Regions from separate parts of the Streptomyces sp. NPDC020747 genome, predicted to be linked through region 1. Evidence: riboswitches for the same ligand, from Rfam matches in the RefSeq annotation. Region 1 holds a riboswitch; the other holds the start of a gene.
What was found. A riboswitch is a leader RNA that binds a small molecule or an ion and turns the genes downstream of it on or off. The one in region 1 is predicted to bind cyclic di-AMP.

Region 1 (4,897 bases):
GTCTCCACATGGCCCGGGGCCGTGCGCTCCAGCAGGGCCATCCCCTCGTCCGTGAGGATCGCGATGCTGCCGCGCTTGTCCATGCGGCAGTCCTCGCGGCGTACGGCCCCGTCCTTCTCCAGGCGGGTCACCGCGTACGTCAGCCGGCTGCGGGTGATCTTCGTGCTCTCCGCGAGGTCCGTCATGCGCAGGCTGTGGCCCGGCGCGTCGGAGAGGTTGGCCAGGATGGAGTAGTAAAGGTGCGGCATGCCGGCCTCCTGCTGGAGCTGCCGGTCGATCGCGTCCTCCAGAAGATGGGACGCGGCGATGTAAGCGCGCCAGGCGCGCTGCTCCTCGGAGGTGAGCCAGCGGGTCGTCATGCTCCCAGTGTAGGTTTGTTTCAAACTTGAACCAAGCCCCGACCGTCCTCCGGGCAAGCCCCGGCTCCGCCTTCGAAAGTGTCCGAGAGCCCGAGAGAGTCCGAAAGCGAGCGCGTTCATGCCTCACCCCTACGTCCTGTTGTCCGCCGCCGTCTCCCTGGACGGCTGCCTGGACGACACCGGCCCCGGACGGCTGCTGCTCTCCGGGCCGGCCGACTTCGACCGGGTCGACGAGGTACGGGCCGGGTCCGACGCGATCCTCGTCGGCGCGGGCACCCTGCGCGCCGACAACCCCCGGCTCCTCGTCAACTCCGCGGAGCGCCGCGCGGCCCGGGTCGCCGCCGGACGGCCGGAGTACCCGCTGAAGGTCACCGTCAGCGGCAGCGGCGACCTCGACCCCGACGCCAACTTCTGGTCCACGGGCGGCGAGAAGGTCGTCTACACGAGCGACGAGGGGGCCGCCAAGGCCACCGAAGCGCTGCGCGGGCTCGGCGTCGGCGTCGTCCCCGTGGGACCGGACGTCGACTGGCGGGCCGTACTCACCCATCTCCACGACGTGCGCGGCGTACGGCGGCTCATGGTCGAGGGCGGTGGCCGCGTCCACACCCAGCTGCTCCGCCAGGGCCTCGCCGACGAGCTGCAGCTCGCCCTCGCGCCCCTCGTCGTGGGGGAGCCGGACGCGCCCCGGCTGTTCGGCCCCGGCGACTACCCGGGCGGCCCCCGCAACCGGCTGCGGCTGGTCGAGACGCGGCCCGTGGGGGACGTCGTCCTCATGCGGTACGTCCCCACCGCGCCCGGCACCGGGCCCGTACCCTCCGCCGCCGACCACCGGTGGCTGGCGCTCGCCTGCGAACTGGCCGCCGAGTGTCCGCCCTCGCGGACCGCGTTCAGCGTCGGCGCGGTCGTCGTCGCGGCCGACGGTACGGAGCTGGCCCGCGGGTACTCCCGCGAGTCCGACCCCGTCTCGCACGCCGAGGAGGCCGCCCTCGCCAAGATCGGGCCGGGTGATCCGCGGCTCGCGACCGCCACCGTCTACAGCAGCCTGGAGCCGTGCGCCCGCCGCGCGTCACGGCCCGCGCCCTGCGCCCGGCTGATCCTCGACGCGGGCGTACGCAGGGTCGTGACCGCCTGGCGGGAGCCGGACACCTTCGTGGCGGGCGCGGACGGGAGCGGGCTGCTGGCCGCGGCCGGCGCCGACGTCCTGGTGCTCCCGGAGTACGAGGCCGACGCGAAGGCACCCAACCGTCACCTGACCCGACCTGACCTGACCTGACCTGGCCCGACCGGCCCGTTTCCCGTCGGTACGGCCGATGCGCAGGGCCGACCCGCACTGTCGGCCCGTACCGCCGACCGGCATGTTTCGTACCAAACCACCCGGTGAAGCGCGGGCGAAGTTAACGCGTGTGCTTTGGGTCCCGCGGATGGCGTACAGTGGTCTTAACGACGCGGGGTGGAGCAGCTCGGTAGCTCGCTGGGCTCATAACCCAGAGGTCGCAGGTTCAAATCCTGTCCCCGCTACTGAAGGCCTGAGGCCGGAATCCGATCAAGGATTCCGGCCTCAGGTGTTTCCCCGGATATCTCGACTCGGGTGTCCCCAGGGTGTCTTCACCCGCCCGGTCCTCGTCCGCTCGCCCGCCGCCCCCGCTCCCGGAAGCCTGGACAGGTGGAGGAGCAGGGACCGGAGCAGAAGCAGGAACCGGTGCGCGTCGAGCCCGTGGAGAGGACCGCCTCGTATCCGAGCACCCTCGTCCGCGCGTTGCCGGCGCTGCTGATCGTCGCGGGTGTCTGCTACGACCTCCTCACCCCGCAGGACTTCACCGCGGCTCCCTTCTTCACGGCCGCGGTGCTCATCGCGGCACCCCTGTTCTCGCTCGGCGCCACCGTGTGGACGGGAATCGCGGCGACCGCGGCCATGGCCGTCGTACATCTCAGGTTCGCCTTCGACGTGAGCGCGGTCACCGAGGTCCTCACCGTGGCCACGGCCGCCGTCCTCGCCGTGGGCATCAACCGGCTCGTGCACCGGGGCGACGCGCGCCTCGCCACCGCCCGCGAGATCGCGGAGGCCGCCCAGTGGGCCGTACTGCCCGAACCCGCGGCGCGGATCGGCGGCCTCGATATCGCGGCACGGTACGAGGCGGCGCAGGAGGGCGCGTTCATCGGGGGCGACCTGTACGCCGTGCAGGACACCCCGCACGGCGTACGGCTCCTCGTGGGCGACGTACGGGGCAAGGGCATGGGGGCGGTCTCCGTCGTCGCCGTGCTCATCGGTGCCTTCCGTGAGGCCGCCGAGCAGGAGGCGAGCCTGGAGGCGGTCGCCCAGCGGCTGGAGCGGGCGCTCGCGCGCGAGGGCGTCCGGCGCGACATCGTCGCGGCCTTCGAGGACTTCACCACCGCCGTGCTCGCCGAGATCCCGCACGGCACCCCGGTCGTACGCCTCGTGAACCGCGGCCACCCCGGGCCCCTGCTGCTGTACGGCGACGGAGAGGTACGTACGCTCGCCGCGGCCGAGCCCGCGCTGCCGCTCGGGACGGGGGCGCTGGGGACCTGGCCCGACCGGGCGCAGCAGGAGGAGTTCCCGGGCGGGGCCATGCTGCTCTTCCACACGGACGGGCTGTCCGAGGCGCGGGACCGGCGGGGCGTCTTCTACGATCCGGCCCGGCGGTTGTCCGGGCGGGTCTTTCCCGGGCCCGACGCGTTGCTCGCCGCGGTACTCGACGACGTCCTGCTGCACACCGGAGGCGGGGCCACGGACGACATGGCACTGCTCGCGGTGCGGCGGGCGTGAGGGCACGGCGGTCGTGAGGGCGCGATGATCGTGAGATGCGTCGCTCTTGCGGCGGCCTCTATCACCGTTGGTAGTCGAACGGAATCCCTCTGCTCAACAACTGACGCACCATCAACAGGGCTCCCGCTCCTGAATGTCGATCAACTCGCCCGATTTACTCCGCTCATGACCCGTAAGTCCAGGCCAAGAGCCGTAACGATCATCAGGAACGGCTTGGAATCCGGTGCCCGGGTCTATTAACGTTCGATAACGCAGCGCGGTAGTCCCAGCCGTCACAAGAGTCGGCTCCGTGCGCACGCGCCGAATCCCGCAAGGGAACCGGGGAACCACCACTTGGGGTGAATCGCTCGTCTTCGCGGTGTAGCGCACCGCGGTTGACGCGCGTAGGAGACCTTCCTGCTCCGAACCCGTCAGCTAACCCGGTAGGCGAGAAGGAAGGAAAGGAGTGCGCCTACGTGGCGTCCAACCGGCCTGCCCCCACACCCTCGTTCGTGCCGAATGAGTTGACGGGTGAGTCCTCGGGTGACAAGAAGCCCGACACCTTCGCCTACGGCGCCCGTAAGGACGAGGAGACGTGGGAGGTCTGGAATCCCAGCGCGGAGACCGTCCTTCCCGTCCGCGGCCGGCACCGCGTCGCCAAGCAGCGCGGCGGCGGCGGACTCGCCCGTAGCTCGACCGTTCTGGGCGTCGGTGTCATAGCCGCCGTCGGCGCGGGTGGCATGGCCACCGCGCAGACCGGCAAGCCGCCGGTGTCGATCTCGATCCCCGACCTGCCGAACGTCGGCTCGCCGTTCTCGGACGACGACGCCCCCGAGGGATCCAGCACCCCGATCACCGCCGTCGGCCTCACCACCGCCGACGCCGAGCAGGGCAACTCGGACGCGGGCGAGGCCCTGCGCGCCCGCATCATGCTCCAGGCCGAGGAGCAGCAGGACCAGGTGGACCGCGAGGCCCAGGAGGCCGCCGAGGCCGCCGCCGCGAAGAAGGCCGCCACGCTGGCCGCCAAGGAGCGGGACGCCGCCGAGGCCAAGGTCGCCGCCGCCGAGAAGAAGGCGGACCAGGCGGCCAAGGAGAAGGCCGAGGCCGCGCGCCTCGCCGAGCTCGCCAAGCAGTTCACGCTGCCCACCTCCTCGTACACGATCACCTCCACCTTCGGGCAGTCCGGTGCGCTGTGGTCGTCCGGTCAGCACACGGGTCTGGACTTCGCCGCTCCCACGGGTACCCCGATCAAGGCCGTTCACAGCGGCACGATCACCGAGGCCGGCTGGAACGGCTCGTACGGCTACCGCACGGTCCTCACGCTCGACGACGGTACGGAGCTCTGGTACGCGCACCAGTCGTCGATCGGCGTCAGCGTCGGGCAGAAGGTGAGCACCGGCGACATCATCGGCCGCGTGGGCGCGACCGGCAACGTCACCGGGGCGCACCTCCACCTGGAGGTCCACACCAGCGGCGGCGACGGCATCGACCCGATGGCGTGGCTGCGGGGCAAGGGGCTCACTCCGTAGGGCGGGCCTGAGGGGGCTGGGTGTGGAATACAGTCGTCCGGTACGGCTGTTGACCCATCCATGAGTTCTCTCCGCAGGCTGGGTTCGTCCGACCTCGATGTCTTCCCGCTCTCGCTCGGTGGCAACGTCTTCGGCTGGACCGCCGACCAGGCGCAGTCCTTCGCCGTACTCGACGCCTACACCGCCGCGGGCGGGAACTTCGTCGACACCGCCGACACCTACTCGGCCTGGGCGCCGGGCAACGA
Region 2 (4,897 bases), on a different contig from region 1:
GGCGGAGCGCTCCTTGCCCTCGAAGAGGTACTTGCCGTCCTTGTAGAACTCGGAGGCGGCGACGTCGAGCGCGAGGGCGACCTGCTGGCCGGGAACGTAACCGGCCTCCTTGATCGCGTCGAGGATCAGGTCCAGGGCCTCGCGGTTGGAGCCGAGGTTCGGGGCGAAGCCGCCCTCGTCGCCGAGGCCGGTGGACAGGCCGCGGCTCTTCAGGACCTTCTTGAGGGTGTGGTAGACCTCGGCGCCCCAGCGCACGGCCTCGGAGAAGGACTCCGCGCCGATCGGGGCGATCATGAACTCCTGGATGTCGACGTTGGAGTCGGCGTGCGACCCACCGTTGAGGATGTTCATCATCGGGACCGGCAGCAGGTGCGCGTTCGGTCCGCCCAGGTAGCGGAAGAGGGGGAGGTCGGACGCCTCGGACGCGGCGTGGGCGACGGCGAGCGAGACGCCGAGGATGGCGTTGGCGCCGAGCGAGCCCTTGTTGTCGGTGGCGTCCAGGTCGATCATCGCCTGGTCGATGAGGCGCTGCTCGGTGGCGTCGTAGCCGACGAGCTCCGGGCCGAGCTGCTCGATGACGGCGAGGACGGCCTTCTCGACACCCTTGCCGAGGTAACGGTTGGGGTCTCCGTCACGGAGCTCAACAGCCTCGAAGGCACCGGTGGAGGCGCCGGACGGAACGGCGGCACGACCCGTGCTGCCGTCGTCGAGGCCGACCTCGACCTCGACGGTGGGGTTGCCTCGCGAGTCGAGGATTTCCCGGGCTACGACGACGTCGATGGACGGCACGAGCATCTCCTTCTGGGATGTGACGCAAGCTGTTCCGGGCCGAAGGCCCGGTTGGGCGCGACCTGTGGTGGCCCCGCAGCATGAGCCTAACCGGCTGCCGCGGTTCGGCCAGCCCTCGACCGCCTCATGGACAGAACCGAGAGTAAATTGTTTCCGAACGGAACAAAGCGAGAGGGAGGCGCGCGGGAAGTACAAGGGGAGCGCGGGAACGAAAAAAGCCCCGCCCCGGTGCGTACGGGGGAACACGCACCGGAGCGGGGAGCCCGTGGGGGACGGGGGGGTGCCCTCACGAGGCCTCCACTATGGGGGACACGGATGTGAGGGCGCTGTGGTTCAGCCGCGATTCGAATATGGACCGGAGATCCGGCCGAGGCTGAGCGGCCAGGGCCTCGGCCTGGACATGTCGTCCGGGCGATCGAAGTGGGGGTCGCGGCCGACGGGGGTCAGCTGAGGTGCAGCTGCTGGCCCGGGAAGATGAAGTCGGCGTCGTCGACGATGTCGTCGTTCAGCTTGTACAGCTTCTGCCAGCCGCCCTTGACGTTCTCCTTCTCGGCGATCTCGCTGAGGGTGTCACCCTTGACGACCTTGTACTCGCCGTCGCCCTTCTCGACCTTCTTGCCGGTCGGGGTCTCGACGGTCTTCTTCGCGGTCGAGCGCTCCTGGGAACGCGAGGCGCGCTCCTCGGAGGACTTGGTGCTCTGCTGCTGCTGAGACTGCGAGGTGCTCTGGCCGGAGTTGCCCGAGTTCGAGGAGCCGGAGCCCGAGGGAGCCGGGGCGCCACCGGTCGAGGCGCCGGACAGGCCCACGCCACAGCTCGGCCAGGCGCCCTTGCCCTGGCCCGCGAGGACCTTCTCAGCGACGGCTATCTGCTGGGACTTGGAGGCCTGGTTGGCCGTGGAGGCGTACGCCGAGCCGCCGTACGCGGCCCAGGTGGAGGCCGAGAACTGCAGGCCGCCGTAGTAGCCGTTGCCGGTGTTGATCGACCAGTTGCCGCCGGACTCGCACTGGGCGACGGCGTCCCACTCGGAAGCGGTGGCGGCGGAGGCTCCCGTGGCGCCCATCAGCGGGACGGCGACGGCCGCGGTGGTGACACCGGCGAGCGTGGCGATACGGGTGGCCTTGGACGGGCGGCGGTGCTTGCCCTTGCCGGAAAACAGCATGAAGTGATCCCCTCACCGACGCCTGCGAGGTGAGCTGTCGGGTTCGGGCCGAGTGAGTTGCCCGGCCACGTGACACTGCTGTCACGCGGCTTAACCCCAAGCCGTACCTGGCCTCGACGACCGGGTCCGGCACTTACCTTGGGTCCCCCGCTCCTGCCTACGGCGCTTGACGCGACGACTGTTCCCGTACGGCCGTTGGCAGGATTCGGCGTTGCGACCGTCGGGGCTCACCAGTGGCGAGCGGTCACGACCGTAGACACGCGATCCGCCGAATTTCAAAGACGATCAAGGTCTTGAGATCCATGTCTCACTTTCGCCAAATCGGACATTCAGCGCGAACTGCCGCTGTTTTTAGCCCGATTCGACGCCTTGATGACCACATGGCACACCGCGCGGACCGCTACTTGTCCGCCGTCTGCAGGCCTTCCACGTCGAGGCTCTGACCGGGGATGATGAAGTCCGGGTCGTCGCCGACGGCTTCCTTGTTCTCGGCGTAGAGCGCCCGCCATCCGCCCTTGACGCCAAGGGAGTCGGCGATCCCCCAGAGACTGTCTCCGGAACGGACGGCGTACGAGCCCTCGGCGGCGACGCGCGACTCGCTGTCGCTGCGCGAGGCATGCCGTCCGACGGAGTCGTCCGCACGGGAGTCGGTGGCGCCTTCGTCGGCGCTGCCGCCGCGGTGACGGCCGGAGCCGCTGTCTTCCGCGCCGGCGCTCTCGCTCGCCTCGGCCGAAGGCTCGCCGCTCTGGGACGACTTGTCCGGGTCATCACTCTTCGCGGTGGCGTCCGCGGAGGAGCTGTCGGAATCCTGTGAGTCCGCGCTGTCGCCACTGCCGGTGGACGACTTGGGCGAGTCGGACGAACCGGATGAATCAGATGAACCAGACGTGTCGGAGTTCGTCCCGTTGCCGCTGTCCCCCATACCCAAGCCGGACAACGGAGTGGAGGATTCCTCCGCGACTCCCGTGTCGGCGTCGGCCGAGTCGGAGTTCTGCGTCAGGCCCGCGACGAGTCCGCAGGTCGCCCAGGCGCTCGTGCCCTGCTTCGCGAGGATCTTCTCGGCGACGGCTATCTGCTGCGAGCGGCTGGCCTGGTCGGCGCTCGGCGCGTAGTCGAGGCCGCCGTTGTCCTCCCAGGTCTCCTGGGTCATCTGGAGGCCGCCGTAGTACCCGTTGCCGGAGTTCGCGCTCCAGGAGCCGCCGCTCTCGCACTCCGCGACCGCGTCCCAGGTGGTACCGCTGGCGGCGCTCGCGCCGGTCGCGCCGAGCAGAGGAATCGCGATGGCCGACCCGGTCACGCCCGCCGCGACGAGGAGAGCCGGAGCCTGACGGGGGCGACGGTGACGACCGTTCCCGGAGAGCATGCGGTTGCCTTTCGCGTGACAGCAAGGACTGCGCACAGCGCACAGCCGATGACTGCGCTTGTGACTTCTGCGACAGGCGGGACCGGTCGCATTGATGGGTGAACGTATAGGCAGTCGAACTCTTGTCACAAGTCGATGCAGCGCAGATCACGTGAAGATCACAAAGTTGACGGAGTCTCATGTTCCGTCGACCCCGTCTGCTAGTCAGCCGCTAGTCCGTACGCACCTTCACCGAAGGGGCGAACTCCACCGGAAGCGTGCGCAATCCCCTCATGATGAGACCCCCACGCCACCGCAAATCGGCGGAATCGCCCACGAGTTGCAGGTCGGGGAGCCGGGTGAGAAGCGTGGCCAGCGCGGTCTGGCCCTCCAGCCGGGCCAGTGGTGCGCCGAGGCAGTAGTGGATGCCGTGGCCGTAACCGAGGTGCTGGTTGTCGCGGCGGGAGAGGTCGAGGGTGTCGGGCTCGGCGAACCGGGCGGGGTCGCGGTCTGCGGCGGCGAGCACGACGAGTACGGGGTCGCCGGCGGCGATGTCCTGCCCGCCGATGCTCAGCGGCTCGGTGGCGAACCGCCAGGTGGCCAGCTCCACCGGCCCGTCGTAGCGGAGCAGTTCCTCGACACCGGTCGCGAGAAGGTCCGTACGGCCCGCCGCGAGGGAGTCCTGGAGCCGCTGCCGCTGCTCGGGGTGGGTGAGCAGGGCGTACGTGCCGTTGCCGATCAGGTTCACGGTCGTCTCGAACCCGGCGAACAGGAGGATGAAGGCCATGGCGGCGGCCTCGTTCTCGGTGAGGTGCTCGCCGTGGTCGGAGGCCCGGATGAGACCGGAGAGGAGATCCTCGCCCGGGGCGGCCAGCTCCGTCAGCTCCTCGCGCTTGCGGTGGATGAGCTCGGCGAGATAGCCGCGCATCTTCTTCACGGACCGGGCGACACCCCCGCGCGGCCCTCCCCCGTGCCGGATCATCATCCCGGCCCAGTCCCGGAAGTCGTCCTGGTCCTCGCGCGGGACGCCCAGCAGATCGCAGATGGCGTAGATGGGGAGCGGGAACGCGAACTCGTGAATGAGGTCGGCCTCTCCCTTCTCCACGAACCCGTCGATGAGCCGGTCGGTCAACTCCTGCACGCGGGGCGCGAATTCGGCCACCCGCCGAGGAGTGAACGCCTTGCTGACCAGCCGCCGGAGCCTGGTGTGGTCCGGTGGGTCGATGTTGAGGAGGTGCGTCATCAGCTCGGCCTTGCGCTCGCCGGGGATGCCGGTCTTCCCCTTCGCGTGCGCGGGCTCGTCGTGATGGGCGGGGTTCTTGCTGAGCCGGCCGTCAGCGAGGGCCTGCTTGGCATCCGCGTACCGGGTCACCAGCCAGGCCTCGACCCCGCTGGGGAGTTTCGTCCGATGCACGGGGGCGTGCTCCCTGAGCCAGGCGTACGCCGGGTAGGGGTCGGTCGCGAACTCCCAGGTGAAGAGTTCCGGGGCAGGCTCCCCCGCGGGTGGCTGAGCAGGTGTTTCCGTCACCCCTCGACCGTATCGGGAGGGGTGGTGAAAGCGGGCCCGGTATCGTCGCGGCCCGACGCGGCCGCTCTCCGAGCCGGG

Region 2: it holds a riboswitch for cyclic di-AMP, as region 1 does, so the genes downstream of both, ACH4YP_RS05250 (transglycosylase family protein) here and ACH4YP_RS09155 (M23 family metallopeptidase) in region 1, are expected to answer to the same signal.

The regions. Positions count from the first base shown of each region.
Region 1 covers NZ_JBIRTJ010000003.1:23,003-27,899, reverse strand. Annotated here, with positions in the region: gene ACH4YP_RS09175 (MarR family transcriptional regulator) at 1-359, opposite strand, end outside; gene ACH4YP_RS09170 (dihydrofolate reductase family protein) at 478-1,632, shown strand; tRNA gene ACH4YP_RS09165 (tRNA-Met) at 1,804-1,877, shown strand; gene ACH4YP_RS09160 (PP2C family protein-serine/threonine phosphatase) at 2,023-3,144, shown strand; cyclic di-AMP (ydaO/yuaA leader) riboswitch at 3,433-3,588, shown strand; gene ACH4YP_RS09155 (M23 family metallopeptidase) at 3,600-4,652, shown strand; gene ACH4YP_RS09150 (aldo/keto reductase) at 4,713-4,897, shown strand, end outside.
Region 2 covers NZ_JBIRTJ010000002.1:25,707-30,603, reverse strand. Annotated here, with positions in the region: gene eno (phosphopyruvate hydratase) at 1-789, opposite strand, end outside; gene ACH4YP_RS05250 (transglycosylase family protein) at 1,233-1,949, opposite strand; cyclic di-AMP (ydaO/yuaA leader) riboswitch at 1,954-2,124, opposite strand; gene ACH4YP_RS05245 (transglycosylase family protein) at 2,350-3,312, opposite strand; gene ACH4YP_RS05240 (cytochrome P450) at 3,524-4,819, opposite strand.